DNA from 3 places in the Peribacillus sp. Aquil_B1 genome. Region 1 is predicted to be linked to each of the others. Evidence: riboswitches for the same ligand, from Rfam matches in the RefSeq annotation. Region 1 holds a riboswitch; each other region holds the start of a gene.
The links. A riboswitch is a leader RNA that binds a small molecule or an ion and turns the genes downstream of it on or off. The one in region 1 is predicted to bind glycine.
Positions count from the first base shown of each region.

Region 2: it holds a riboswitch for glycine, as region 1 does, so the genes downstream of both, MPH60_RS22460 (amino acid permease) here and gcvT (glycine cleavage system aminomethyltransferase GcvT) in region 1, are expected to answer to the same signal.
Region 3: it holds a riboswitch for glycine, as region 1 does, so the genes downstream of both, MPH60_RS02810 (amidohydrolase) here and gcvT (glycine cleavage system aminomethyltransferase GcvT) in region 1, are expected to answer to the same signal.

Region 1 is NZ_JAKXEE010000001.1:1,122,742-1,132,735, reverse strand. Features, by position in the region: gene gcvPA (aminomethyl-transferring glycine dehydrogenase subunit GcvPA) at 1-1,193, opposite strand, end outside; gene gcvT (glycine cleavage system aminomethyltransferase GcvT) at 1,211-2,317, opposite strand; glycine riboswitch at 2,458-2,541, opposite strand; glycine riboswitch at 2,545-2,632, opposite strand; gene MPH60_RS05760 (DEAD/DEAH box helicase) at 3,009-4,697, shown strand; gene MPH60_RS05755 (YqhG family protein) at 4,675-5,472, shown strand; gene MPH60_RS05750 (YqzE family protein) at 5,519-5,704, opposite strand; gene comGG (competence type IV pilus minor pilin ComGG) at 5,822-6,208, opposite strand; gene comGF (competence type IV pilus minor pilin ComGF) at 6,201-6,683, opposite strand; gene MPH60_RS05735 (hypothetical protein) at 6,631-6,969, opposite strand; gene comGD (competence type IV pilus minor pilin ComGD) at 6,956-7,399, opposite strand; gene comGC (competence type IV pilus major pilin ComGC) at 7,407-7,718, opposite strand; gene comGB (competence type IV pilus assembly protein ComGB) at 7,797-8,831, opposite strand; gene MPH60_RS27700 (ATPase, T2SS/T4P/T4SS family) at 8,815-9,264, opposite strand; gene MPH60_RS05710 (hypothetical protein) at 9,445-9,994, opposite strand, start outside.
Region 2 is NZ_JAKXEE010000004.1:246,967-256,960, forward strand. Features, by position in the region: gene MPH60_RS22450 (sodium:solute symporter family protein) at 1-113, opposite strand, end outside; gene MPH60_RS22455 (DUF3311 domain-containing protein) at 110-310, opposite strand; gene MPH60_RS22460 (amino acid permease) at 582-1,925, opposite strand; glycine riboswitch at 2,132-2,210, opposite strand; gene MPH60_RS22465 (amino acid permease) at 2,712-4,100, shown strand; gene MPH60_RS22470 (FAD-binding oxidoreductase) at 4,375-5,724, shown strand; gene bioA (adenosylmethionine--8-amino-7-oxononanoate transaminase) at 5,812-7,194, opposite strand; gene bioD (dethiobiotin synthase) at 7,191-7,898, opposite strand; gene MPH60_RS22485 (biotin transporter BioY) at 7,877-8,461, opposite strand; gene bioB (biotin synthase BioB) at 8,960-9,925, shown strand.
Region 3 is NZ_JAKXEE010000001.1:550,179-560,172, forward strand. Features, by position in the region: gene MPH60_RS02775 (M42 family metallopeptidase) at 1-926, shown strand, start outside; gene MPH60_RS02780 (DUF84 family protein) at 1,008-1,529, shown strand; gene MPH60_RS02785 (AraC family transcriptional regulator) at 1,648-2,517, shown strand; gene MPH60_RS02790 (YtoQ family protein) at 2,629-3,078, opposite strand; gene MPH60_RS02795 (hypothetical protein) at 3,202-3,708, shown strand; gene MPH60_RS02800 (thioredoxin family protein) at 3,818-4,129, shown strand; gene MPH60_RS02805 (DUF1444 domain-containing protein) at 4,180-4,986, shown strand; glycine riboswitch at 5,241-5,342, shown strand; gene MPH60_RS02810 (amidohydrolase) at 5,463-6,650, shown strand; gene MPH60_RS02815 (DNA translocase FtsK) at 7,069-9,912, shown strand.

The DNA of each region.
Region 1 (9,994 bases):
TTGATTTCTGAAAACGAAGAAGGCAGTTTAATGACAAATTCATTGAAAGAAGGACCATCGAATATCACTTCCACCCCTTTTGCCATAATTGCTTTTTTTGCATAATGAGCTTTTTGAATATTTTGCACGGCCATTTCTTTGACACCCTTTTTCCCAAGCGCGGTCATTGCAACAGAAGCTGCCAACGCATTCAAAGCTTGATTGGAACAAATGTTGGAAGTGGCTTTGTCACGGCGAATGTGCTGTTCACGGGCTTGAAGCGTCAGTACGAATCCCCTTTTACCATTTTCATCCACTGTTTGACCGACGAGTCGGCCCGGAACTTTCCGAACAAGTTTATTAGTAACGGCAAAATATCCGCAATGAGGACCACCGAATGCCGCTGGAATGCCGAATGGCTGAGCATCCCCCGTTACGATATCTGCACCAAGTGCACCTGGGGATGTCAAAGCTCCCAATGCAAGCGGATTACTGGAAACGATAAACATCGATTTGACACCATGTATGATTTCTTCCATTTCTTTCAATGGCTCGATGCGGCCAAAAAAGTTCGGATATTGCACGATCACTCCTGCAACTTCCTCATTCGCCAATTCCCTTAAAGCAGCTAAGTCCGTCACACCGTCTTTATAAGGAATTTCGACCACTTCCACGCGTTGACCTTTCGCATATGTCTTAACGACTTCTCTTGATTCAGGATGAACGGTTCCTGAAATGAGAATCTTCTTGCGTCGTGTCTGGCCTGAAGCAAGCATGGCTGCCTCAGCTAGCGCCGTCCCGCCGTCATACATGGAGGAGTTAGCTACATCCATGCCCGTCAATTCACATATCATCGTTTGATATTCAAAGATCGCCTGAAGCTCCCCCTGTGAAATTTCAGGCTGATAAGGTGTATAAGCCGTATAAAACTCAGAACGGGATAAAACATGATCGACGATGACCGGCGCGTAATGGTCATAGACACCCGCACCAAGGAAGGAAGCATAGTTTTTAAGGTCTGCATTCTTGGCAGCAAGCCTTGATAATTCTTTCATTAATGCCGGTTCCGATTTAGCAGGCTTTATATCGTATTCTCCTTGAAAACGAACGCTTTCAGGGATATCATTGAAAAGTTCTTGAACAGAAGATACCCCTATCGCTTCCAGCATTTCTTGTTTATCTTGCTCTGTCATGGGTAAATAACGATGTTTCATCTAATGACCATTCCTCTCTATTTACGTGGTTTTTTATAAAAAGGTGTTTGTATGATAACGGCTTTCAAACGTTTGGAACGGATTTCCACTTCGACTTCCGCTTCCAGCACCGAAAATTCCTTATCGATAAGTACCAATCCCACGTTTTTCTTCAACGTTGGTGATTGGGTACCGGTCGTGACCTCGCCAATGACTTTATCACCGCTGTAGACCTTGTACCCATGACGAGGAATGCCACGGTCAATCATTTCAATTCCCACAAGCTTGCGGGGAGCTCCTTTCTCCTTTTGCTCAGCAAGAACGGCTTTCCCGAAAAAATCCACTTCCTTATCCACTTTTACTGCAAAACCAATCCCGGCTTCTATCGGGGTGATGTCCGCTGAAAGCTCCTGTCCATACAGCGGCAGTTTCGCTTCAAAACGCAGGGTATCACGAGCACCTAAACCAATCGGCTGAACCCCCTCTTCCTTTCCGGCATCCATAATCGCCTTCCAAAGGGCAGGACCATTTTCACTGTCACTATATATCTCAAAGCCATCCTCACCAGTGTATCCAGTACGGGATACCAGCGTGGACATACCGTTGATCAGGACATTTTCCTTGAACTTGAAAAATCCAATTTCACTTAAGTCAGTATTTCCCGATAGTTTTTGTAAGATCTTTTCTGCAGAAGGTCCTTGAAGTGCCAGCTGTGTATAGTCACTCGATACATTCGTTATTTGGACATCTTCCGTTAAATTAGCTTGCAGCCAATTGAAATCTTTTTCTGTATTCGCTGCATTGACCACGAGCAGATAGTCGTCCTCGGCCCTTTTATACACGATAAGATCATCGACCGTGCCTCCGTTTTCATAACACATGGCGGTATATTGGGCACCGCCCTGTTGCAGCTTTGATATATCATTGGTCAGCATCTTCTGTAAAAAGGAAAGGCTCCCAGGTCCCTTAACATCGACTTCCCCCATATGGGAAACATCAAATAACCCCGCTTTTGTTCGTACGGCTTCATGTTCATCCTTTATACCCGAAAATTGGACAGGTAGTTCCCAGCCGCCAAAATCAATCGTCTTGCCTCCGTATTCACGATAAACCTCAAATAGTGGCGTTCTTTTTAAATTGGTCAAAAAATGACCCCCTTCAGATTTTTTTAAAAATTAATTGGCTTCATTATCAAAAGCTTCTTGTCATTACGCATCAGATACATCCTGATTCATGATGTGAAAAAAGCACAAAAAAGGACAGAGAAAGCCCGTTTGAGCTTTTTCTCTGTCCTGAAACCTGAAAGTTTACCTATGTAATAGGTTTTCCCCTTTGGTGGCCGTCCCATAACGGGCGGCGCTCTCCAGAGTTGCGTCCAATAAGAGTTCTTTTGCCTGAGAGATTCACTGCTAAGTTTGCTCCTTCGGCGCTACATCCGTAGTCTCTCCCCTTACCTTCACCCGCATATAAATGGTCTACCATTGAAAGGAAGCGAATAAGCCCCAAGCAACGGTAAAACCTTTGAGCATAAATGGAATGCATTCCCTGCCAATTCTCCTGAAACTTCAGAAACCGTTTGACTGATCTCCTTCAGTAATCTTGGATAAATTAGGAGCCTATAGCCCATACTAAGAAAACGCGAACTGCAAAATCGATGTACAAACATTCTTTGTAGCGTTTGGAAATTGGAATTTTCTAAATATACTTATATCCTACCCTAAGAAACTTATCTCTGCAATATCTTTTGAAGAGAAATATTTTTCTTACTTCACATATGGAATGTTCGGGTTTTGACCTTATATTAAGGAAATTATGATTTGAGAGGGAGTTATTTCTATGAAAATCAATATATCCTTCAACTCTGAATGGAATGATGAGTTTCTGCAAAAGATGGAAAATGACGGTCCATGGGGAAATTGGGAACTTTATAAGCTGGCGGTTCAAATGGAGGAAAACCTTATCATCCCTGATTTTGAAGGTTTACAGGCGCCCAAGCACCTTCCGCAGTTAACCCCGCTTCCCCATCAATTGGAAGCGGCCAAGCAAGTAGTGGAAAAGATGAATGGAAAAGCCATTTTGGCTGATGAGGTAGGGCTGGGAAAAACAATTGAAGCAGGCTTGATCCTAAAAGAGTATATGATTAGGGGCCTTGTAAAAAAAGTATTGATCCTTGTTCCGGCTTCCCTTGTTACACAATGGGCATTTGAATTGAATACCAAGTTTCATATTCCGGCAGTCGTTCAGAGAAAAAGTTATGTCTGGGACTCCTGTGATGTGGTCATTTCATCCATTGATACAGCGAAACGCGCTCCACATCGAGATATCATCTTTACTCAAGAATATGACTTCATCATTATTGATGAAGCTCATAAACTTAAAAATAATAAGACGAAGAACTATGAATTCGTCCAAAATCTGAAAAAGAAATTTTGTTTACTCCTGACAGCCACTCCGATTCAAAATAAAGTCGAGGAGATTTTCCACCTCGTTTCGTTATTGAAACCGGGCCACTTGGGAAATGCCTCACTCTTTTCGGAAAAGTATAAAGGGAAAGGCCGGAACATCATTGAAGATGAACACCTAAAGGAACTGGTCAACACTGTCATGATTCGGAACCGGCGGGCCGATACTGGCATTGAATGGACAAAACGGCATGTGGAAACCATCACCATTGAATTTTCTCCAACGGAACAAGCATTGTATGATGCTGTTTCCAAATTCAAGCCAATTTCGGATGGAACAAAAGGAAGCGCCTTTTCGGCCCTCACTCTTCAAAGGGAAGCATGCAGCAGCAGAGAGGCGGTCTTTTATACATTAAAGAATATGAAAGCTAAATATGATCAGCCTTCCCCTGACTTCTTGGCAAAACTTGATGATTTATTTTCTAAAGTGAATGAAACGGTTCAGAACTCCAAGGCTGAAAAAGCTTTGGAACTGATCAAGAAAATTGATGATAAAGTCATTATCTTTACCGAATACCGGGCGACGCAGCTTTATCTACAATGGTACCTACAGCAGAATGGAATTTCTTCAGTTCCTTTCCGAGGCGGCTTTAAGCGCGGAAAGAAAGACTGGATGCGAGAATTATTCCAAAAGAATATACAGGTATTAATTGCAACAGAAGCTGGCGGGGAAGGGATAAACCTTCAGTTTTGCCATCATTTGATTAATTTTGACCTGCCATGGAACCCGATGAGGCTCGAACAGAGAATTGGACGGATACACCGCCTTGGTCAGGAAGAAGATGTGATGATTTATAACTTTGCCACGAAAAATACAGTAGAAGAACATATTCTGAAATTACTATATGAAAAAATAAATTTATTCGAGAAAGTAATCGGCGAATTGGATGATATTCTAACCAAACTGGATATTAACAACATTGAAGAATATTTGATTGATGTGGTCGGCGAATCCAAAACTGAGGGCGAAATGAAAATCAAGATGGATAATTTTTCATCGTTAATCCAATTCGCTCAATCAATGAAGGAAGGTGAGGTTCATGCAGCAACAGGAAATTCATGATTTTTTATTAACATACTTCAAAGCCAATGATTGTGAAATACTGGATAATGCACCAACCCACCTTACAGTCCAATTGACGATTGATATGGATAAAGAATTAATGAACAGACCCTTTTATTGGCATTATCTAGAAAAAACAGGTGGCGTTCCGAACCCGGCACAGATGACTTTCATTACCGATCCAGAACAAGCTCCATCCGATTTAAAGGGAGAAATGATTCATTTTGGCTCCCCTCGCCTTCACCAGATTATTCAATCTACCAAAAAGCTGGCAGGGTATACTAGACTTTTTGAGGATACCCCTCCAACAAAAGGGGGAAATAATCCTTTGTATCCTTGGCTGACCCTGAATGTGAAAATATCCTATCAATGCGACCGTAAAAAGGATACCTTCATGTCGATCGGACTGAATTTAATCTCAGGTGAGATCATGGAAAGGTTTCACCATCGGGTTTTACCGATAAAGGTCACCCCAAAAATACCTGATTACTCCTTTACGCTTTCACCGCTCATCATGCCCAAGAGCGGATTGGCAAGACTGGATACTTACATCAGGACCAGTTTCGAGGATGATGACCATTCCTGGGCAGAGGAAGCAATGCTTCGCTGGCAGAATGACTTGAATTTATTGGAGCATTTTTACAAGGATATGGACGAAAAAAGTGAGAGCTATTTTACCGAAAAAGATGCCTTAAAAGCTCAATATGAACCCAACATCCGAATATCCATCATCAACGGAGGGTTATTTTACCTTTCAGATAGGGCATTGGGATAAGTAAAGAACAATAATAAAACAGATGCCCTAAGTAAGGACATCTGTTTTATTTTTTGATATTTTTCCTTACGAACATCGACAAAGCAAAAGGGACAATGCCAAACCAATGGGACATACCATGATTTTTATCCTCTTTTCTGTGACGGCGCTTTTCTTTTCGTTCTTTTTTCGTCAGATTAAAATACTCGACAAGCTGCTGAGTCAGATATTTAATATAAGCGTTTGTAGACATATAAAATCATCACCCTATGCAAAGTATGCCCCGTTTACGCTTCTTTTATTCCTTCGCTTGTTCGCTGAACACGTGTACCTGTCGCTTTCCACTTTATAAGAATGTTGATTTTGCGCATTACACAGCCTGCTTTTCCAACCATTCTTTCACTTTTCCCGCTTCTTTATCGTATTGAATGATGACTCTTCCCTCGCGGTCATTTTTAGTCGTGGAAGAAAACTCGATATAAACGTAAGGACCTTCTTCTTTCATTAAAGAATACTGCACCACACCATTAGGGTATGAAATTTCCCCCTGGATGATTTGCGGGATCTCTTCGCCCCACTCTGCCGTCACATCCTTGATCGCTAAATGGACGAGATGGTCGGCCACAAGCGATTCTTCCACTTCTTTATAAAACTTTTTATCAATGATAAACTGATCGATCATTAGTATCGTGAACATGATGAAAACACTCGCTACAATCATGACCATTGGGAAAACGACTCCTTTTTGATTATTCATCGACTTTCGTGACATTCCTGAAGAAAGGATGAAATCTTCGACTGAAAGTAGTCCCTGCTTTATCCGTAATATTTATAACAATGACACTGCCATCCTTCTCAACCCGGAATTTCGAAATGTTCTGTAAGATGACCTCATGCCCCATGCCATTCACTCGTCTTCGGACCTTATCTTCATATTGTTCAAACGATGATAATTGTTCACCTGAAAGCAGCAAATATAATTTATTTCCCATTACATCCTGAGCTTTGGAACTCCGGACCTCCTGCTTCATTTGCATGGTAAAGACCTCCCACTCTTTAGGATGCAATTTATCAACGGACCCCATCTGGGTGTGAAGGATTGAAAAAAGCTGTAGTACAAAAAGGGACGTCGTCATTAATATCATTAAAGAAAAAAGCATTTCGATCATCGTAAAGCCATCATTTTTTCGCAGCATCACAAATGGATTCAATATTACCCGATTCATCTTCATAACGTACACACCCTTCAATCATCCCCGGGAAATCCCCATGGTCCTTCCAAACCAATTCATAGGATCTTTTTTTGTAACTGATTTCCTGACCGATTGCTTGTATCTCCCCGTCCATGAACGCCGTCAATCTTTCATATAATAAATGGTGGGCTTCTGTCCTTACGGCAATATCTTTCCGATGCGTCATTAACTCTTCAAGAATCGGAAAAATGGCAAGGACCAGGAAAATACAAATGGAAAATGCGGCCATCAGCTCAAGATATACGTAACCTTTACAATTTCTCAATCCTGAACCTCCCTTTACCGATATTGAGGACCAATTTGTACATTCCCTTTGACGTGTCAATCATAATCGTTCCGGCTTTTGAAGCATTTCCATACTGATTAAAATGGAAGCTGAACCCCAAAGTGCCACTTAAAAACTGAATATCCTTTGGTATGCTCCTCTCTAGAATGATTCCTTCCTTATAAGACGAAACGGTATAAACCTTTTTGGCATTATTAATATGGAGGTAAATCAAGCTCTCATGACTGATGGCATACTGCTGTGCATAGAAGAGATCTTCATGGAATTGAGAAAGAAATAGCCTATTTTCCATGCCTTTAGTAAAGCTAGGATATAGATTAGGACCGATGGAAATCAGGAGTACAAAAATGACGAGGACAATTAGGGTTTCAGATAGTGTATACCCCCCATTGGAATGCCGTATATTCACTTCTCTCCTACTCAACGACCGTTATCTTTCCTTTACTATCCAAACTAATATCATCCCCATTAGGACAGGATGTCTGTTTGAGATAGCCTTGACTTTCCAATTCACCGATACTTGCGGGCAGTTTAGCATTATCAATCTCATAAGCCTGTACCTGTGCTTGGGCCATCTTCACGAATGCTTCACATCCTTTGGACTGAATCGTAGATTGGTTCTTTGTGATATTGGGGATTGTTATAATCAAAAGGATGGAAATTACCAGTAAAACAATAAGCATTTCAATTAGTGTAAAACCACGTTCATTCATCACTTTCTTCAACATATCCATCATGCTCCTGAAACCATCCGAATACCGGATGACCCTCGAGCATTTTCACCTCTGGAATACAATAATAAAATCCTATATACTTTCGAGCAGAGAGAACATCGGCAGCAAAACCGCCAAATAAATGGACACGATCAACAGACCTATCAGTGAAAACATGAGAGGCTGAATGATTTTTAAGATTGCATTCATTCTCTCTTCAATTTTCTCCAGTATAAAACGACTGTAATGAAGTAGCTCCGCATCAAGTCTGCCGTATTTTTGACCATTGGCAGCGACCACCGGCAAATTACCATCAAAATATGGAAGCTCCCGAAAAATCAATTCAAGTGATCTGCCCTCGATTAGATCATCCTTAATAATATTGCATAGTTTTTGGTAAAAAGGCTGCTGTTGATTTATCGAGAATAATTTAATGCTATCGTTAATAGATAGCCCTCCGGAGAGTAAGCCACTTAATTGGCTTGTAAAAAAATAGGTTTCGTATAATTTGATGAAGGTCCCGAATATCGGAATCCCCATTAAAATCCTCCGCTGCCTTAATGGGCACAATCCGTTAAACCAAAATCGTTTGAGTACATACAGGAATAGGAGCAATCCTAGAAAAAGGAAGGGGAGTGCTGGAAGAATGAATGTGGAAGCTGACATTAATCTCAAGAGTGTATGCTGATCGACATCCATCGTGAAATAGATTGTCTGGAATTTAGGAAGGAGAACACTCTGAAGAATATAAAAAACGATACCTACAAAAAAGATTAAGAATACAGGATACACCATTAACTTTTTTACTTTATCCATATCCTCGGATCTTTTCTTCCAATATCGCCCTCCTTCTTTCAACGCCCGTTCCAGGTCGCCGTATTGTTCTCCATAAAATATATAACTTACAAGCTGCGGATGAAAATTCAGATGGGTCAGCACCAGGTGCAGCGGGAATCCGTTCCTTAAATCGGCTTTAGCCTGAGTGAAGTCTTCCGCTTTCTTCTTTGATTCCTGAAATTCAAGAAAATGTAAAGCCTCCGCCAAGGGATAACCATGCTTCAATAATTCACCTAGCTTCGAAATAAAGACTGCCTGCTCTTTTACCCTCCATTTACTTTTTGGTTTCATGGTATACCAGCCGTTCATATTCCTCTGAATCCACATAGCCCATCGCAACAGCTTTTCCGATTTCATCCTTCAATTGGCGGTAGCTGACCGTTGCCATTCCTTTTTCATCTCCCATTATCCCGAGAACCTCAGCCAGGCTTTTTCCATAGAGCAATTCGTATACACTGGCCCTTTTATTCCTGGCAGTCATTTTGCAAGCAAAAGTACAGTCCCCTTTACATGGAAGACATCGCAATTCAACCAGCCGCTGTGCTGTCACGCCAATCAAACTCTGTTCAACCTCAAGCAAGCTGACACCAAATTCCAATAACCTGGAGATGGCGCCCTTAGCATCCCTTGTATGCATGGTTGTTAGAATCAAATGACCGGTTAATGCGGCACGCACTGCGATTTTGGCAGTTTCTGCATCCCTGACTTCCCCAACCATGATCACGTCCGGACTATATAATGAAATAACGATAGTTTCACCCGGTCAACGATACACTCCAAAATACTGATATATCAACGGTTTAACTTATTACTCCCCTTCTATTTATAAAAACCAATTAACGCTAGTTCATACTAGTGTGTGAGCAATTGTGTGGTCATTTGGTCAATCTTAAATGATTGACCACTATTTTATTTCATTGAATGTTTTTACTTCCCCTCTAAAATTATACTGCTTCATCCACCCCTCAAATTTACGTTTTCTATCTTCCGTTGAAGTGAATACGTAAAGAGCTGGTATCAATCCAAGTCTATCCTTCACATCTGGAAAAACATCGACATAAGATTCAATTTTGCTTTTGTTATCTGCCATTCCCCTTATGTTATCAACTTCAATTAAATGGAGGTATCCGTTACGGCTAAACGAGGCATCACAAACAACTTTTTTCTTATTTGATAAGGATAATCCGTTGAATTGTATTCCAAATGATGAATGGACCGTTTCTTTTGTTTCAATTACATACTCAGTTTTCCAATCCAAAGGACAATTAAAGTATAGATAAGCCTCGTTACATAAAAGAGTGTGCTCGATTAACATGTTCTTTTTCACTTCTTTTTTAGATCCAATCAATTCACGACCTTCTTTATTGAGGTAAATTACCTTTTCTTTATTAAACATTGTTTCATGGATATAAGGAGATAGTTGTTTAATCACACGGCAAGCATTGCTGTAACTC
Region 2 (9,994 bases), on a different contig from region 1:
CGTCCGCCAACCGTCCATTGTTCCAAGTCCATATCTTTTCCTTTTGAAGAGCGTAGGCCTAAAAATATCGATAGAAGTAAAAATGCTAAAATGATTAAGAGAGCGATATTCATTCCTGGTCACCTTCCCGATTCCTGGGATCCAGCTTATACATGATGCCCAGTATGGCAGAGGTAAGGACCACCCACATAGCCATCCAGAACATATTGAAAGGCATCCCTAATACATATGGTTCTATTTTATTAACAAAAGGCAGAAATCCTAGTATGCCTATAAAAGGAACTAGAGTAAGAATATATATGATCTTCATAAAAAACCCCTCCGTTTTAATAAAGTGAAACGCCCATCAATGGGGTTTATTCTTCAATGCCACTGATGGATGGGTGAACCAAACCGGGATGAAAAATTCATACATGACGGAAAAGGTCCGATAATATATATTAGCTTACACTATTTTGATATAAAATTTAATGCAGTTGCCTGATATATTTGTGCAACAGTGCGCCGACAGCCGAACCCTTGATATGTTCATAAGACAGATAAAGCCATGAATTCATAGTGAGTTCAAGGCTTTATTTCCTTTAGCTATATTTTTTCCGAGTATTATATAGTATCACCAAGAGTAGGAACCAGATCGGGGTCAAGAGCAGTGATAGTCGTGTAGCTTCAGCGAATAGCATGACAATAAGGATGAACAGGAATAATCCTAAAATGGCGTAATTGACAAAGGGTGTAAAAGGAGCCTTGAAAGTCGATTTTGCTCTTAGGTCAGGCCTTGTTTTCGAATATTTGATATGGGAAATCAAGATAATGCTCCATACCCATATGAAACAGATGGCACTGATGGTCGTCACGACGGTAAACGCCTGTTCCGGTATCAGCTTGCTTAATAATGCCCCTATTGATACAACGATTGTGGATGTTAATAAGGCATTGCTCGGAACGGCCTGTTTATTTAATTTTTCCAGTTTAGCAGGGGCTTCGCCATTCCTGCTTAACGTATAAAGTATTCGGCTCGTTGAAAATAAACCGCTGTTGCATGCAGAAGCAGCGGATGTCAAAACGACGAAGTTGATGATCCCTGCAGCGACAGGAATGCCGATTAAAGCAAAGACCTCTACAAATGGGCTGCTCGTGGCATCCAGTTGTGTCCATGGGTTGACGCAGAGAATGACGAATAGTGCACCAACATAGAAAAGTAAAATCCGGACAGGGATTTTATTGATGGCAGATGGAATGTTCTTTCTCGGGTTTGCCGTTTCTGCTGCGGAAACCCCGACCAATTCGACACCGACAAATGAGAAGACGACCAGCTGTAAAGATAATAGGAATCCGGAAATGCCATTGGGGAACATACCCCCATGATTCCATAGGTTCGTTACGGAAACCGTTCCGGTATTGGTATTGAAGCCGATGATCAAAAGGACGATTCCCACGATGATCAAGGCGATGATCGTGATTACTTTAATGATGGCAAACCAGAATTCCAATTCACCAAATAACTTAACGGTCAATAGGTTCAATCCTAATAGAATGACTAGGCATATTAGAGCCGGAATCCATTGAGGGATATCGAACCAATATTGCATATAGACGCCGACAGCTATGATATCGGCCATTGCGGTCATGATCCAACAGAACCAATATGTCCACCCTGTCACGAAGCCGGCCCATGGACCGACATATTCGGTTGCAAATTCAGTGAAAGATGTATACCCTGCATTGGATAAGAGCAATTCCCCTAGTGCCCTCATTACAAAAAACAAGGCAATCCCTATTATCAGATAGGAAAATAATATAGAAGGTCCTGCCAATTGTATGGCTTTTCCGGAACCTAAAAATAATCCGGTGCCAATGGTTCCTCCTATTGCGATCAGTTGTACATGTCTATTTTTTAAATCTCTTTTTAATTCTTGTTTTGCCAATTCTTACGCCCCCGTTTTTATAGTCTTGGTAGTAATTGAGTTTACCTGCATGGTTTTGGAGAGAGGGACGTGATTTTTTTCGTCCAGCTTGCCTTTTCCATTGGTTTTAAAGCTGTTGTTTTTAGTCCAACCACAAAATGGACAATAAAAAAAGAGATTGGATAATACCAATCTCTTAAAGGGCTCAGAATAACAATTTTATCATTCGTTACTCTTCTGTCCTTTTGCCTGAGATTGTGAATCCTTCGGCGCTGCATCTTGTACAGTCTCTCCAGAAGCTGCTCCTGCTATAGTGTCATCCATAGCATTCATCGCTTGCTTGTATGCGGTTGTAAATGAATGTCGACAGTGATAATCTACCACTGCTGAATCATTCATTATGCTTATAAAATAATATTGGAATTCTATCATCTATTTTTCGGAAGGTCAACAAGTTTTTTTGAAGTGAAAATGGCAATAGCTACAGTTTTATAGTGGTCTTAATTTTTATTAACGTACTTGAAAAATTTGTTTTTTGGATGATCACTATTATGAAATATTGAACATCATTTTTTTGAAATGATATTTTTAGATAAGGGAAATTACCAAGATATATTTGGTAACTGTTTATTTCAAAAATACAATTGTATTTTTACAGAATATTTACTATTATAAGATAAGAAAACATAATTGAAGTGTTATTGATATTTTTTTCGATGGAGCATTTCTAACCGCAATAATTAATAGAGAGTCGTTCGTGTTAAGGATGGAAAAGCATTACCGATATTGCATCTGGGGGAGTTAAACATGTCGAACAAGGAATTAAAGAGAGGGCTGGAAGCACGTCACATTCAAATGATAGCTTTGGGCGGAACCATCGGTGTCGGGTTATTCATGGGATCGGCGAGCACGATCAAATGGACCGGGCCCTCTGTAATGCTTGCTTATGCCATCGCAGGTATTTTTATATTTTTCATCATGCGTTCCATGGGTGAGATGCTCTATTTAGAACCGACTACAGGTTCTTTTGCAACCTTTGCGAGCAGCTATATACATCCTTTGGCAGGTTATATGACTGCTTGGAGCAATTGGTTTCAATGGGTAATCGTCGGAATGTCCGAAATCATCGCGGTTGGGTTGTATATGCAATATTGGTTCCCGGATTTACCGGCTTGGATACCAGGTGTGGTCGCCATGATCATCTTGGGGGCGGCCAACCTCATTTCAGTTAAATCCTTCGGGGAATTTGAATTCTGGTTTGCGCTAATCAAAATCATAACGATCATATTGATGATCGTTGCCGGCCTAGGCCTTATCTTCTTTGGAATAGGGAATGGCGGGGATGCGATTGGATTATCGAATCTATGGGAAAATGGCGGCTTCTTTACGGGAGGCTGGACAGGATTCTTCTTTGCGCTTTCCCTTGTCGTGGCATCCTATCAAGGCGTTGAGCTTATCGGCATCACAGCCGGAGAAGCGAAAGATCCAACGAAGACCGTAACAAAAGCTATCCAATCAATCATATGGCGTATATTAATTTTCTATATTGGTGCCATATTCGTCATCGTGACAGTCTTCCCTTGGGATCAACTGGATGACTTAGGAAGCCCATTCGTTTCAACCTTTGCCAAAATAGGTATCACAGCAGCAGCAGGAATCATCAATTTTGTCGTAATCACTGCGGCCATGTCTGGATGCAACAGTGGGATTTTCAGTGCAGGGCGTATGCTTTACACACTGGCATTGAATGGCCAAGCTCCGAAAATCTTTGCTAAAGTATCTAAAAATGGAGTGCCGGCATATTGTACGATCGCTGTACTTTTAGGATTGGGCATCGGGGTTATCCTGAACTACCTTGCACCGCCGCAATTATTCCTTTATGTGTACAGTGCGAGTGTATTACCTGGGATGATTCCATGGTTTGTCTTACTTATCAGTGAGCTTAAATTCAGAAAGGTAAATGCCGCTGAAATGGAGAAGCATCCGTTCAAGATGCCGTTGGCCCCTTTCAGTAACTATGCGACAATAGCCTTTTTACTGATGGTGCTGGTCGGTATGTGGATCAATCCTAGTACAAGAATTTCCTTGGTTGTCGGAATCGTTTTCCTAGCCTTGGTTGTAGCAAGTTATTACATGCTGAAAATGGATAAACGAACACCATTGGATGTTAAATCCGATGATGAAATTTCGAGATAAGAAACTCTATTAGAAAGCCCTTCTCTTAATTCGAGAAGGGCTTTTTTGTCTTTGAGGATCAATTGTTGGAATTCAAGAGTAAAACAGTGGAATTCACGAGTAAAGTAGATGAATTCACGAGTAAAACAGCGAAATTCACGAGTAAATGCATGGAATTCACGAGTAAAGCTAAATTGACCCCATTACAAGTGAGGGACAGCAAGGGGAATGTGTCTTCCTGACAGATTTTTTCATAGGATGTAACATCATCTTTACCCGAGGAAGGGGTTATATTTTGGAAAGAACAAAGCTTACGGGGCGGGTCGTTACACCTAATGATGCTGAGTATGAGCATGCCAGGATAAATAATAACTTAAGTTTTTCTAAATTCCCAAAGGTCATTGTGTTTTGTCAAAATTCCAATGATGTGTTGAATTCATTGAAGTGGGCCCGGGAAAATCATACACCTTTCCGGGTAAGGAGCGGCAGGCATAGTTATGAAAATTTTTCATTAGTGAATGGCGGTTTAATCATTGATATAAGTGAAATGTACAATATCAAGGTCAACCGTGAAAAAATGATTGCAAAAATCGAAGCCGGAGCTGATTTAGGTCAAGTATATAATACGCTATGGAAGTATGGCACGACGATTCCGGCTGGGACCGAAAGCAGTGTTGGTCTTGTAGGCCTTACGCTCGGCGGTGGAATAGGTATGTTATCGAGACGCTTTGGACTTACTTGCGACAATTTGCTTGAAATAGAAATGGTAAGGGCGTGCGGAAAGAGGGGCGCCAAACTCATTAAAGCAAATAGGAAAATAAATAGTGATTTATTTTGGGCATGCTGCGGGGGAGGAGGGGGAAACTTTGGCATAGTCACATCTCTTACCTTCAGGGTACACCCAGTATCAAGGGTATCTATTTTCTCCGTCACATGGGGATGGAAAGATTTTGAAGAGGTGTTTGAAGCCTGGCAGGATTGGGCCCCTCAAGTTGAAGAGTGTTTAACTTCTGAAATCGAATTCAAGTCAAAGGAAGTAAACCAAATTATCGCTCAAGGTGAATTTGTTGGGCCATCAAATAGGCTGCAGCAGCTTCTAAAGCCTTTGACGAGAGCAGGTTCTCCAACAAATATCATGATAAAGGAAGTCCCGTACATTGATGCTGTGCAATTTTTTAATGATCCAAGTGGAAATCGACCGGCCTATCGCAAGCGGTCGGGGTCTTTCATTGAAAAACATTTTCAACGGCAAGCAATCTTGACGATGAAGCATTTTCTGGAAAACGCTCCAAATGAAAATGCCGCCATTTGGCACCAATCCCTAGGAGGGGAAGCTGGCCGTGTGGCCCGAAATGAAACGGCTTTTTATTATCGGGATGCCATCATCGCCCAGGAGTATCTGGCTACATGGACGAATCCAGAAGAAGAGCGGCAAAACATCCAGTGGATCAAAGAACTTAAATGCGCTTTGTCACCATATACTACAGGTGACTACGTGAATTGGCCGGATATCCTCATCGAAGATTGGCCAACTGCGTACTATGGAGAAAATTTCAAGCGGCTTCGGGAAGTGAAAACGAGATATGATCCATACAATACGTTTATATTCCCTCAAAGTATACCGCCTTTTAAGAAGTGGGTCTGAAAGAAGTTCCTATAGATTTAGTTCCAATATCACAATTAAAAGAATAGAAGGAACCGGATGAGCTCTGCTCTTCCGGTTCTTTGTGCATCAGTTAGCTGCTGGAATCAAACCTTTATGAATGGAGACTTCCTTAATGGCACGATAGACGGTTTGGACCATGAAATCGAGTTCCTTTTCTGACATGGAAAGGATCGGCATCATCGTGATGACTGGACCAAGTTCCCGAATGATCAGGCCATTTTCCCGTGCTGTATGGATGATTCCGGAAACGACATTCTCTTGAAGGGTGAACGTTTCTTTTGTTTGGCGGTCTTTAACGATTTCCACTCCAATCATGAAGCCGCGCTGGCGGATATCGCCGACTATCGGGAGTTCGTATAGCGTTTCCAGTTTTTCGGATAGGTATTTTGATTTTTTCTGGATGTCTTCAATGAGATTGCGGCTTTCCATTAGCTCGATATTCTTCAGGGCCAGTGCACAGGCTAGCTGATTTCCTGTATAAGTGTGGCCGTGATAGAAGGTTTTATGTTCTTCTCTTTCCCCCAAAAAGGATTGAAAGATTTGCTCAGTCATGATGGTGGCTGCGAGTGGCATATATCCCCCAGTGATCCCTTTGCCCATGCACATGATATCAGGGACGACATCTTCCTGTTCGCAGGCAAACATTGTACCGGTGCGACCGAATCCTACGGCCACCTCGTCACAAATTAAGAGGATATTGTACTTTTTGCATAATTGTTCGACCTCTTTCAAAAAGCCATGGGGATGGGTTATGATGCCTGCTGCCCCCTGCACGAGCGGCTCGATAATCAATCCTGCAATTTCCTCTGATTGTTGTTGCAGTAACTTCTCCAGTTCCTTCAAGCAATGGTTTTTTACCGCTTCTTGATCTCCATACTCAGTCATGTGATAGGCATATGGTGAAGGGGCGGAAATCCGTTGGAATAAGAGGGGCTTAAAGATTCTATGGTAAAGATCCATTCCGCCCACACTCACAGCTCCGACAGTATCGCCGTGGTATGCTTCGTCAAGGGAGACGAATTTGTTTTTATTCTGATGCTTGATGGGGTCGATATTCTGCCAATATTGATATGCGACTTTAAGGGCGATTTCAACAGCGGCAGATCCCGTGTCTGAGTAAAAGACTTTCGATAAAGAACCAGGAGTGATCTCGGCCAGTTTTTTTGCCAGTAAGATCGATGGTACATTCGCAGATCCAAGCAGTGTGGAGTGCGCGACTTTATTCACTTGTTCAATTAGGGCGCCGTTTAATTCCGGCTCGTTATGCCCGTGCACGTTCACCCATAATGAAGCATAGCCATCAAGGTAGCGTTTGCCCTCCACATCAATTAGGTAGCTGCCTTCGCCGCTTTCGATGATCAGCGGTTTACTTTCCCGATACGTTTTCATTTGTGTGAACGGATGCCATACATATTCCTTATCCCATTGTTCTAAATCCTGACTGTTCATGCTTTGAACACCTCTTTCAGTTGTTGGGTATAATTTTGATCACTAAGTAAATCAAGGATGCAGATCCTCAAGTCTTTTCTGACATCGGCCAGTGTTGGGATGCAGGCGAGGCCATTCAGCCCAGTGAGCTTTTCAATGGTTTCGATATTATCTTGATGAATCCGATTTTCCGGCCGGTAATGATTATACAAAATGGCTTTCACGTTTATATCATGGACTTGGGCATATGAATGGGTCGTCACGACATCATGAATCGCCCCTAAACCGCTTGTGGATACGATGAGGACAGGCATGCCGCAATCCTTTATGAAATCCGCCGTCATATAGAAACCTTCCGTTCGTTCAATAAGCGGCACAGCCAATCCGCCAGCGCCCTCGACTAATACGATGTCATACATTTCCTCAAGTTCATGAACCCTTTCCACGACTTTCTTCTCATCGATAAGACTGCCGGTCAATTTAATCGCCAAATGTGGGGAGGTTTCGGGTTTCAGAGTGTAAAACCCTGAGTCCTTTACACCGAGTTCCTGCTCAAACCAAGAAATATCCGGGTATGTATGATTTTCCTCATTGATTCCAGTTTGAAATGGCTTGAAGATCGTGACGCTTTTTCCCAATGTTTGAAGAGACAGATAGAGTGCACTCGTGACGATGGTCTTTCCAATATCCGTGCCAGTTCCGGTTATAAAGTAGGCTTGGCCCATGGATGATTCAGCTCCTTTACGTTTATATATCTTGCAATGCGCGGACGTACTTGTTGAATGATGACAGCACATAGAATGCATAGTATTAAATCACCGGGTACAGGTAACAAGAAGCCGTAAAGAATTGTCTGGTTGATGGAAAGCGGCGTTTCAACAATCCACTTCATCGCACCATACAGCCAGATGCAGCCGAAAAGGTAAACTGTCAGCAAAGAGGCGGCATTAGCATAAAATATGGAACGAATCGTGGAGAGGGAAAACCGGTTGATCAGCCATCCGTTTACATAGGCTCCCAGTATATATCCGAGCAAATAGCCGAATGTAGGTTTGAATATATAGCCGAATCCCCCGCCTTCAGCAAACACGGGCACCCCGATAAGTCCGATCAAGACGTAGCATAACTGACTGAGCATTCCAAGCCGGGGCCCCAATAATGCGCCTGCCAAATAGACTGCCAGAATTTGCAGTGTAAATGGTATGTAAGGGATAGGTATTTTAATAAAGGCGCCAATGGCAGTTAACGCGGTAAAAAGGGCCACATAGGAAATCGTCCTTGCTTTCAAGTTTTCAACCTCCTTTTTTGAAAGTGCAGGCAAAATGCCCACTATTAGTTTGCCTGATTCTCATTTTATATGTCAACTAATTTATAAATTTAGTTAACATATTAAACACCATCTTTCCTAGGATTTAAAGGACAGACTAGGAAAATATTGAAAAAAGACCATTGAATAATATTTTGTTAGTATGTTATTATTCTATCGATATGTTAACTTAAAATATTTAAGGTTAACAAATTTAATTGCATTGCTAAATGTTAAGTGCTCCCCAATGTGGTTGATGGTGCACATGCGACCACTTGGTTGGAAGGGAAAATGGCTTGGAGATGGAGACACCCGCGGTTGGAGCAACAGGATATATTGCAGGCAGCTGGTCTTTATTTACCAGACTGGGTTATGCTCCTTTTCTAGGAATTGCATAGTCAAGGAATCCATAAACCAGCGATTCGGCACACAATAAAGAAAAGAGGGATAGGTTTGGAAACACTGATAAAGGATTGGAAGATGTTAGCAGAGAACGTTATCAAAGGATATAAAGTGACGGAGGAAGAGGCATTATCCATCGTACAAGCCCCAGACGAAGAGGTTTTGGAAATTTTGAATGCAGCCTACTTGATACGCAAGCATCATTATGGGAAAAAAGTTAAATTGAATATGATCATCAATACGAAATCAGGATTATGTCCCGAAGATTGCGGCTACTGCTCGCAGTCGATCGTATCGGAAGCCCCGATTGATAAATATGCTTGGCTGACGAAAGAAAAGATTGTCGAGGGAGCGCAAGAATCAATTCGTCGCAAAGCGGGTACTTATTGCATCGTTGCGTCTGGCCGTCGTCCGACCAACAGAGAAATCGATCATGTCATTGAAGCGGTGAAAGAAATCCGCGAAACGACGGATCTTAAAATCTGCTGCTGTTTAGGTTTCCTTAATGAGGAACATGCGGGCAAACTAGCGGAAGCAGGCGTTCATCGCTACAACCACAATTTGAATACATCACAGGAAAACTACAGTAAAATTACATCGACGCATACATATGAAGATCGGGTAGATACAGTCGAAGCTGTGAAAGAAGCCGGAATGTCGCCATGTTCTGGTGCCATTTTCGGTATGGGGGAATCTGAGTCGGAAGCGGTGGAAATCGCCCTATCCTTACGCAGCCTTGATGCAGATTCCATTCCTTGTAATTTTCTCAATGCAATTGACGGAACGCCGCTTGAGGGAACTTCCGAGTTGACTCCCACTAAATGCCTGAAATTGATTTCGATGATGAGATTCGTTAATCCGAGTAAAGAAATCCGTCTGGCCGGCGGTCGTGAGGTCAATCTCCGTTCCATGCAGCCCATGGCACTTTATGCAGCCAATTCCATCTTCGTCGGCGATTATTTAACGACAGCGGGTCAAGAACCCACAGCCGATTGGGGAATCATCGAAGACCTTGGATTTGAAATTGAAGAATGTGCTCTTTAATTGGAATCTTTTAAAAAACACCCTTCAGGGTGTTTTTTTCAGTTTGTCGATAAAATACTGTTTTATGAA
Region 3 (9,994 bases), 570 kb from region 1:
GCGTAAAAAGAGGCAATGAAGATGGGCCGACTGTACTAGTTGCCGGCCACATGGATGAAGTGGGATTCATGGTCACCTCCGTAACGGAAAATGGAATGATTCGCTTTCAGACCCTAGGAGGCTGGTGGAGTCAAGTGCTTTTGGCCCAAAGAGTCGAAATCATAACCGATAACGGTCCGGTCATTGGTGTCATCGGTTCGATTCCGCCTCATTTGCTTGATGAGTCGCAACGCTCAAAACCAATGGATATCAAAAATATGCTGATTGATATCGGGGCGGATGATAAGGAAGATGTTAAGAGAATCGGTATTAAGCCAGGTCAGCAGATTGTACCGATTTGTCCATTCACGCCGATGGCCAATGAGAAGAAAATCCTCGCAAAAGCGTGGGATAATCGTTATGGCTGCGGACTTGCGATTGAATTGTTAAAGGATTTAAAAGGTGAAACGTTACCGAATGTCTTATATTCCGGGGCAACCGTCCAGGAGGAAGTCGGATTACGGGGTGCGCAAACTGCAGCTCATATGATCAAACCGGATCTTTTCTTCGCTTTGGATGCAAGTCCGGCGAACGATATGTCCGGCAGTAAAAATGAATTTGGTCAGCTGGGAAAAGGGGCATTGCTCCGCATTTTTGATCGTTCGATGGTCACTCATCGCGGCATGAGGGAATTCATCCTTGATACGGCCGAGTCGAATGAGATTCCGTATCAATATTTCGTTTCCCAAGGCGGCACGGATGCAGGGCAAGTCCATATTGCAAACGAAGGCATTCCAAGCGGGGTGATTGGCATTTGTTCCCGCTATATTCATACACATGCATCCATGATTCATATTGATGATTATGCCGCTGCACGTGAGCTGATTGGGAAATTGGTTCGTTCCTGTGATAAAACGACATTCGAGACCTTGATTAATAACGGTTGATGGTAGAAGCTGAAATGGAAAGAGATGCTGTCATGTATCCTTTTCCATCAGCTTTTTTTACATAGAAGGAAGGTAATAATATTGAAAATAGCAGTAGGCAGTAAAAACCCGGCGAAAGTTAGTGCCGTGCTTGGTGTATATGAAGATGCAGAAATCATTTCGCTTCAAGTGGAGAGCGGGGTCCCGGAACAGCCTTTTTCAGACGAGGAAACGATGGAGGGGGCAATGACACGTGCCAGGAACTGCTTGATTCACAGTGATGCCGAAATGGGCATCGGGCTTGAAGGCGGTGTCGTGAAAATGAAACAATCCCTGTTTTTGTGTAATTGGGGTGCAATGGCAACAAGGGACGGTGAGGTCTTAGTAGCTGCCGGAGCGAGAATCCCAGTTCCGGGAATTGTTGCTGAGAAGCTGCTGGACGGTGAAGAGTTGGGCCCGGTGATGGACGCCTTCACAAGGCAAGAGAATATTAGCAAAAAGGAAGGAGCGATCGGCGTATTTACAAATGAGCGAATCACCAGGGAGGAAATGTTCCTTCATATCATGAGGATGCTTGCCGGTCAACACGAGTATAAGCTGAAAATGAAAAAGCAGGATTTTTGAATCACTGTCATGGAAAAGCGGGTTTCGAATGATGGAAACGAATACTGCCAAAACAGAGCAGGAACGGACAGGATTTTATTGAGCGGCCTTGCTAGTATAGTGACAAGGGGGGAACGAAATGGGGTGGGTTGAATCAATCCAAAAGGCCATCGAATATATCGAGGAGCACTTATTGGAGGACCTGACAATCGAGAGCATTTCCAGGCAGGCGAATGCCTCGGCACTTCATTTTCAACGGACATTCACCATTTTAACGGATATAACCATTGGTGACTATATCCGTCGTCGAAGACTGACCTTAGCTGCCCAGGAGATTTCATCAACAAATGGCAAGGTCATTGATTTAGCCTACAAGTATGGCTATGACACCCCCGAGGCATTCTCGAAAGCTTTTCGAAGGCAGCATGGGGTATCTCCAAGCGAAGCCCGAAAGTATATGGGGAAGCTGAAATTCTATGAACGCCTGGTGATACAGGTAATTCTGAAAGGGGCAAAACCGATGAAATACAATATCCTTGAAAGGGATTCCTTTCAATTGATTGGAATCAAGCAGGAGTTTTCCTTGGTTAATGAAGAGAATTTGATCGGGATTCCAAAGTTGTGGGAGAAAGTGAATTCGGATGGAACAAGTGATAGGTTAGCGAAATTGAACAATGGCGAAATAGATGGCTTGATTGGTGTATGTGTCGATAAGCGGGCGGTGGAAAAAAATGAAACGATGGATTATTGGATAGGTGCAGAGTATTCCGGGAAAGTGCCTGAAGAGTTTTCAACCCTTACGTTACCGGCTTCCAAGTGGGTAGCATTCGAAGTTCACGGACCTATGCCTGATAGCATCCAACAAGCTTGGAAACGAATCTTTTCCGAATGGTTCCCTACCAGCGGTTATGAACATGCCGGAACTCCAGAATTGGAAGTGTACGCGAATGACGACGCTTCAAACCCTGACTATTACTCCGAAATTTGGATTCCCATTAAAAAGGGATAAGGTAAAATATTCGTTTTTCGCTTGCAGGGGAGGCCCTGCAAGCTTTTTATTCGTTTCTTTAAAATGATCAGTCCTCCATACTTGAGCTGGACAGTTAAGGGACAATAGGATTTACAGCCCTTCTTCAAAAATATAAGAAAGAACCTTCATGGCTTGGTTAACGGATTCTACCGTGACACTCGCCTTTTCCGATAATTCCTTTAAGGCATGATGATGGGATTCCGGACGAATCAAAATAAGCGGTTTACCCAGGGAAATGGCGGTGCTTGCGTCCATGGCAGTATTCCACTGTTTATATTTCTCGCCAAACAGAGCGACGACAAGATCAGCTTTTTTCATCAAAAGACCTGTTCGCAAATTATTGATTTGGGAAGCGGCCGCATCCTTCAGGATGGGATTCGGCTGTTCCCCGAGGATATCTTCACCGATATTATCGGAGCGTTCATGATTTTCCATCGGTCCTACAAATTCTAAAGGAAGCTTTAGTGCAGCGGCCTTATCTCTCAGCTCACTTCTCCAATTTGAATGGATCTCCCCAGCAAGATACACGATTAACTTCATTGTTTTCCTCCTCGATAATAAAATTGCTTTCATTGTACCATGTTTTTTAGAAAATGGATGAATTCCGTAAATAAGGATAATATTATCCATAAGGTAGTAAAAGAGACGGCTGGAGGAATGACGATGGCTTTATCCAATAAGAATTTTCTTGTTTTCCTGTTGATAAGCAGTTTGATCGTGGGCTGCTCAGGTATCGAGAGACAAACCGAAAAGGCAATGAAGGCTGCTGAAGTGGCTTTTCGTGACGATGAAAAACAGCCCAATCAAGAGGCTGGGCTAATTCAGGTCTATCTGCCAAAGGATTTTAAAGTAGTGGAAGAACATGATAATAATTTGATTTTACAAAAAGATGATAAGATTTATATATTATTTGTCAATCCAAATGAAAAAGAAGACAGCTCCGTGTTATATTTGGCGATAAAGGAACAAGATGATCAAAATGTAATGCTGCATTCTTTTCAGACTGATGATAAATTCGGCTTTATCTCGATCAAAGAGATACCGAAAGAAAAGTATGAGCTTGCGGTGGGGATCGGCGGGGTGAAGCTGACAACCGAAACGGATAAAGACCAATTAAAAACCGATGCAAAACAAATGATGGAAATCGTTTCATCCGTGCCTCAGAAATAAGCGGACCCTTGCCTTTCAACCGATCCGTATTAATGGTTGATTTCTGGAGAGTCTGGTATGATGGGATTATAAAAACTAAGGTGTTATTTAGAGCAGGAGGAATATACAAATGGAAAATTTACAAACCGTTGAGCAATATGATGCATTGAAAAATGAAGGCAAACATATCTTTCTTTTTTCAGCAACATGGTGTGGGGATTGCCGTGTCATCGAACCGATAATGCCGGAGATTGAAACGAAATTTCCAGACTTTACATTCATTCATGTGGACCGTGATGAATTCATCGATGTGTGTGCGGCTCATGATGTATTCGGTATACCAAGTTTCATCGCGTATGAGAATGGTAAAGAGCTAGGCAGATTCGTGAGCAAGGATCGCAAAACGCAAGAACAAATTGAGGAATTCATTCAATCATTATAATCAAAATCCCCTTCTCGCTGGGGATTTTTCAATGAAGAGGAGGGTCAGTCATGAAAATGGACAGCACGAAGCTGAAAAATATTCTGAAGGAACGTTTAAAAGATGAAAATCGCACATTCAAATTCGATAGCAAGCAAGATACGTTACGGGTGGAAAATGTGAAGACCGGAAAGGGTATCACCATCGAGCTGCCTCCTGTACTTGCTAACTATGAAAACGTACAGGAAAAGGCCATCGATGAAATTATCTATTACGTGGAAGAGGCCCTGAATGTGATGGGGGGAGAACACAGCATGGAAGGCAAGGAGAAATTCATTTTCCCAGTCATCCGCTCGACCTCCTTTCCAATGGAATCGGAAGAAGGAAATCCATTTTTATTCGATGAGCATACGGCTGAAACCCGGGTTTTTTATGCCCTTGATTTAGGAAAAACCTACCGTCTTATAGATGAAAAGATGATTCAACGGGAAAATTGGCAGGGTGACAGGATCCGTGAAATTGCCCTTTTCAATGCCCGTTCCCTCTCCACTGAAATGAAGTCGGATATCGTTGCAGGTAATGCATTTTATTTTTTGAACACGAATGATGGATATGATGCCAGCAGGATCCTGAATGAATCATGGCTTCGGGAAATGAAGGACAAGATCGAGGGAACCATGGCTGTGGCCATTCCCCATCAGGACGTCATCATCATTGCCGATGTGAAGAATGATACGGGCTATGACATTCTTGCGCAAATGGCGATGAGCTTCTTTGCCAGCGGTCATGTTCCAATAACGGCTCTATCATTTCTTTACGAAGAAAATGAGTTGGAGCCCATCTTCATCATGGGTAAAAACAAAAAGCGTGAACAATAATATATTGAATACATAAGGACCGTGTCAGCATCTGGCAGCGGTCCTTTTAAAGTTTAATAGAGTTTATTACACTTAGAGTTGATATTTATTTTTTAATCGGTGATAATATAATTGTAGTATTTTGAAAATATGGAATAAAACAATAGAATGAGCAAATGAACGTTGTGGGAGTGTGCAAAGCTTTGAGCCACCAAAGGAGCAAGTTCCAAAAATATACCTTGGAGCAAATCTCTCAGGTAAATGGAACCGCAGCTGGACGTAACTCTGGAGAGCGCGCAGGAAGAGTGCCACCAACGGGGAAATCTCCATGACCGAAATGGAGGCAAACACTCAGGTAAAAGGACAGAGAAGGAAGCGGTAAGTTTACGCAATCTTCTCTGCCCTTTTTATTTGGCACTTTGTATAAGAAGGTTTGCAGCGAACATGGAACTTACTAATATGCTCAACTTGAAATAAGGGGGAGAATGATCGTGAACGTGAAAAGCAAATTAATGAACATGCTGGAAGCCCGTAAAGGGGAAATGGTTCAAATCCGCCGTCATTTACACGAGAATCCGGAACTATCCTTCAAAGAAGAGAAAACGGCACAATATATCATTGATTTTTATAAGGGAAAGGATGTGTCGATTCAAACGAATGTAGGAAATGGATTAGGGATCATCGTAACAATCGAAGGCGGAAAACCTGGGAAAACGATAGGTCTCCGTGCAGATTTCGATGCATTGCCGATTACAGAAGAAGCGGAAGTTCCGTTCCGTTCAAAAAATGAAGGTGTCATGCATGCCTGCGGACACGATGGTCATACCGCTTACTTATTGGTTCTGGCAGACTGCATCAATGAGCTTAAAGCTTCCCTATCCGGTACGATCAAAATAATTCACCAACATGCAGAAGAGACGCCCCCAGGTGGAGCAAAAAGCATGATGGAATCAGGGTTTTTGGATGAACTGGATGCCGTTTTTGGAATCCACTTATTTCCGTCCCATCCAGCAGGAGTTGTCGGATATCACGGCGGCTATTCGATGGCTGGACGGACCTATTTCAAGCTAGCGATAAAGGGTGTAGGCGGCCATGGTTCGTCCCCGCATATGGCTAATGATGCCATTGTGGCAGGCGCCCACTTCGTGACAGCCGTACAAACTGTAATCAGCCGCCGTTTGAACCCTTTTGATATGGGCGTGGTCACAATCGGCTCCTTCGATGGAAAAGGAAGCTTTAATGTCATTAAAGATCGTATAGAAATTGAAGGGGATGTCCGTTATATGACATCAGAGACTCAACAGCTGATCGATAAGGAAATCCACCGCATCGTCAAAGGGATAGAAACGGAATTTGATGTTCAGTGCGAGCTAACATATGTGCCTGATTATCCTCCGTTATATAATGACCCTGAACTGACTGGATTCGTGAAAAATAGTCTGGAAAGCATGAATGACAAAGACATTAAAAATGTCTTGGAATTTCCGGTTTTCTCAGGTTCAGAGGATTTTTCGTATTATGCCGAAAAGATTCCTGGCTGCTTCTTTTACATTGGCTGTAAACCGAAAGGGGTGGAGAAGGCATATTTCAATCACCATCCTAAATTCGACATTGATGAAGATGCCCTTTTGATCGCATCCAAATCAGTGGCCCAGGTTGTATGCAATTTTTATGAATGGGAATAGTCCCATTGGTATATTTGTTTGCAAAAAAATGCAGAAACCCACAAAACACCGTTCGGTATTAACGAACGGTGTTTTATGGGTTTCAGGATGCCACCGGAGGTTTCGTGAAGGATGCTTCAATGAATTGACCAGTCTGCTTCTTGCGCTGCATGAAAACTTAATCTCTTTGTAAACGCGATTTAACAGCGATGTTTTATTTAAATAGTAGACTAGGGGCTAATGTTATTTCGCGATGGGGAGGTTTAAACTCATTTCAGAAGGGGTTTAATAGGGTAGGAGTTCTGCGAAATACGTTAAGTTAGTAAGAGTGCGATAAAAAAATAGATACTAATCCCAATTTAGCTTAAATTTTCTCGATATTTTTAAAATAACTGGTAGAATTAGTTACATAACTACAGATGTAGAAAGAGTGATAGTTTTGAAATGGCTAAATAAGATGAAAAAATGGTTCCAAGCAGAGGAAATTATCGAAATCGAAGAAATTATTATAGATGAACCGCTTGATGAAGAGACATTAAGGAAAATGGATTTTTCAAAGCTTTCGAAGTCAAAGGAAGAAGAAATAAAGGTTTACAATCAAAAAGTGGAAAAGATGTCGCAGACGCAGACGCCAGACCCGGATACGAAAATCCTGTTTCAATATCCAAAAGGACAGTTCAAATTTCCGCTCATTCCAGACCGTGAACAGAACAAAAGAAAACCTCGGGAAAGAAACAGGGAAGATCATGAACCTAAACAGGGGAAAGCGGCCAAAGAAACGAGAAGGCCGGTGAGGGATCCTGAACCAAAACGGAGAAACTTTGAACGGGAGGAAGTCTCAAAAATAGTCCCTTCAAATACTCCATTCCGCCCGACGGAGATCCCTTCACCCATTTATGGGTTCCGTCGCCCGGAAAAAAAAATAGTCGCTTCTGAAGAAATTGTCGAATATGAACTGGAAAGCAAAATGCCTATCCTTAAAAAAGAAGAACCCGATATCGGGACTCCAGTATCGATTCCTGAAATCCCAAAAGAAGTGTCACATGAGGAATTGACGACAGAACCATCCATACTTATACCGGAACTAGCGGAAGAAAAACGGGAAGATTCGGAGATACCCGCTTTCTTTCGCAGGAATTCCATTGAGACAGTGCCAGAACAAGCAGTAATCGAGCCTAACATAACGGAGCCTGCGGTGGAAAAAGAAGCTATTGGACAGGACGAAGTCGATTTTGGACGCGAAGTCGCTGTATCCATCATGGAACAGACGGACGACACACTGCCTGAAGCGATATCGGTTCCTGGGGAGGTTGCTGTACAATCCAATCAACCATCCGTTAGTCAAGGGACAATGCCTGAAGACCCATCTGAGGCAATTTCTGAAGTGCAGCACAAACGTCCGAAAAAACATATCCCATTTAATGTGATGATGCTTAAGCAAGACCGGGAAAAAAATGTTTTCATGAATAAAATGATGTCGGAAAAAAAAAGCCTTAATTCGGAAAGGGCAGTAGTTTCACCTGATAAGCGGCCAATGGATGATGCTGCCCAAATGGAGGCGGGACAAGCGAAACCATCCGCGATTCCTGAACGGAAACCGGAGGAAGGCAGAGATATGCCGAAAGAGCAGACTCCGGCCATTTCACCATCCTTTTTGGACAATAAGGTTGGTTCCGAAACCGTCGCCGTGCCTGATAATACAGTCGAATCCAACATCGGTTCCAACCTTAAGCCGCTATTGGAACAGGAATCCCCCATTTCTGGAACCGGGTATCAAGAAGCAGTTTATACAGAGGCAGCGGCAGAAAGCAGTAAGGGCGAAAACCCGGCAGTTTTTGGCTCCGTGGAAGCGGATGAAAATGAAAATCCATACTATGTGTTTCCGAATATCGAATTGCTGACACCTCCCACTTATGCTGTTCATGATGATGTGTGGCTCGAGGAACAGACTTTATTACTTGATGAGACATTGAAAAATTTCAATGTCCGTGCAAAGGTCGTCAATGTCACTCAAGGACCGGCAGTAACTCGTTTCGAGGTGCATCCGGAACCGGGAGTGAAGGTGAATAAAGTGACGAACCTGATGGATGATATCAAATTAAGCCTTGCTGCTCAGGATATGCGGATGGAAGCGCCTATTCCGGGTAAACATACAATTGGCATCGAGATTCCGAATAGGAAAAGCAAACCGGTATTTTTGCGGGAGGTTTTGGAAAGTACTGAGTTTCAAGAACATGAATCACCGCTTGCTGTGGCTTTGGGACTCGATATATCCGGTCAGCCGATCATCACGGATTTGAGAAAAATGCCGCATGGATTGATAGCCGGGCAAACGGGATCGGGGAAAAGTGTCTGTATCAACACCATGCTGGTAAGCTTGCTTTATAAAGCGACGCCGCAGGAGTTGAAATTGCTGTTGATCGATCCGAAAATGGTCGAGCTCGCCCCATATAACCGGATCCCGCATTTGGTCAGTCCAGTCATAACCGATGTAAAAGCCGCTACGGCTGCGTTGAAGTGGGCTGTAGAGGAGATGGAACGGCGTTATGAATTGTTTGTACATGCCGGTGTCCGTGATATCACCCGCTTTAATGACCAAGCGGAAAAAGCCGGTCAATATTCAAGCAAACTGCCTTATATCCTGGTGATCATCGATGAGCTTGCGGATTTAATGATGATGTCCCCGGCTGATGTAGAGGAAGCGATTTGCCGGATTGCCCAAAAGGCCCGTGCCTGCGGCATCCATTTGATTGTAGCCACTCAAAGACCTTCAGTCGATGTCATAACTGGATTGATCAAGGCAAATATCCCGACAAGGATCGCTTTTTCCGTTTCTTCACAAGTCGACTCCCGTACGATCATCGATAGCGGCGGTGCAGAAAAATTATTGGGAAGAGGAGATATGTTATTCGCTGAAAACGGCTCTTCAAAAACGGTGCGCCTACAAGGGACTTTTGTGAGTGATGAAGAAATCGACCAAGTCGTCAACCATGTTAAACTGGAGCAGCAGCCAAAATACCTGTTCGAGCAGGAAGACTTGCTGAACAGGGCCCAGGTCACGGAAGAAGCGGATGAACTTTTTTTCGAGGCCTGTGAATTTGTCGTGAGCCAGCAGGCTGCATCTGCATCTAGTGTCCAAAGGCGCTTCCGTGTCGGTTATAACCGTGCAGCACGCCTAATAGAAATGATGGAGCAACATGGAGTAGTTTCCGAATCCAGGGGCTCAAGGCCCAGGGATGTATTGATTACGGAAGAAGAACTGGAATTTTTACATGTTAATTAAGAGAACCTAATAAAAGGAAATTGTATATAATGTGAAAGGGTGAAAACCCTTTTTTATCACCTTATTTAAGGGAAAAGCCAAT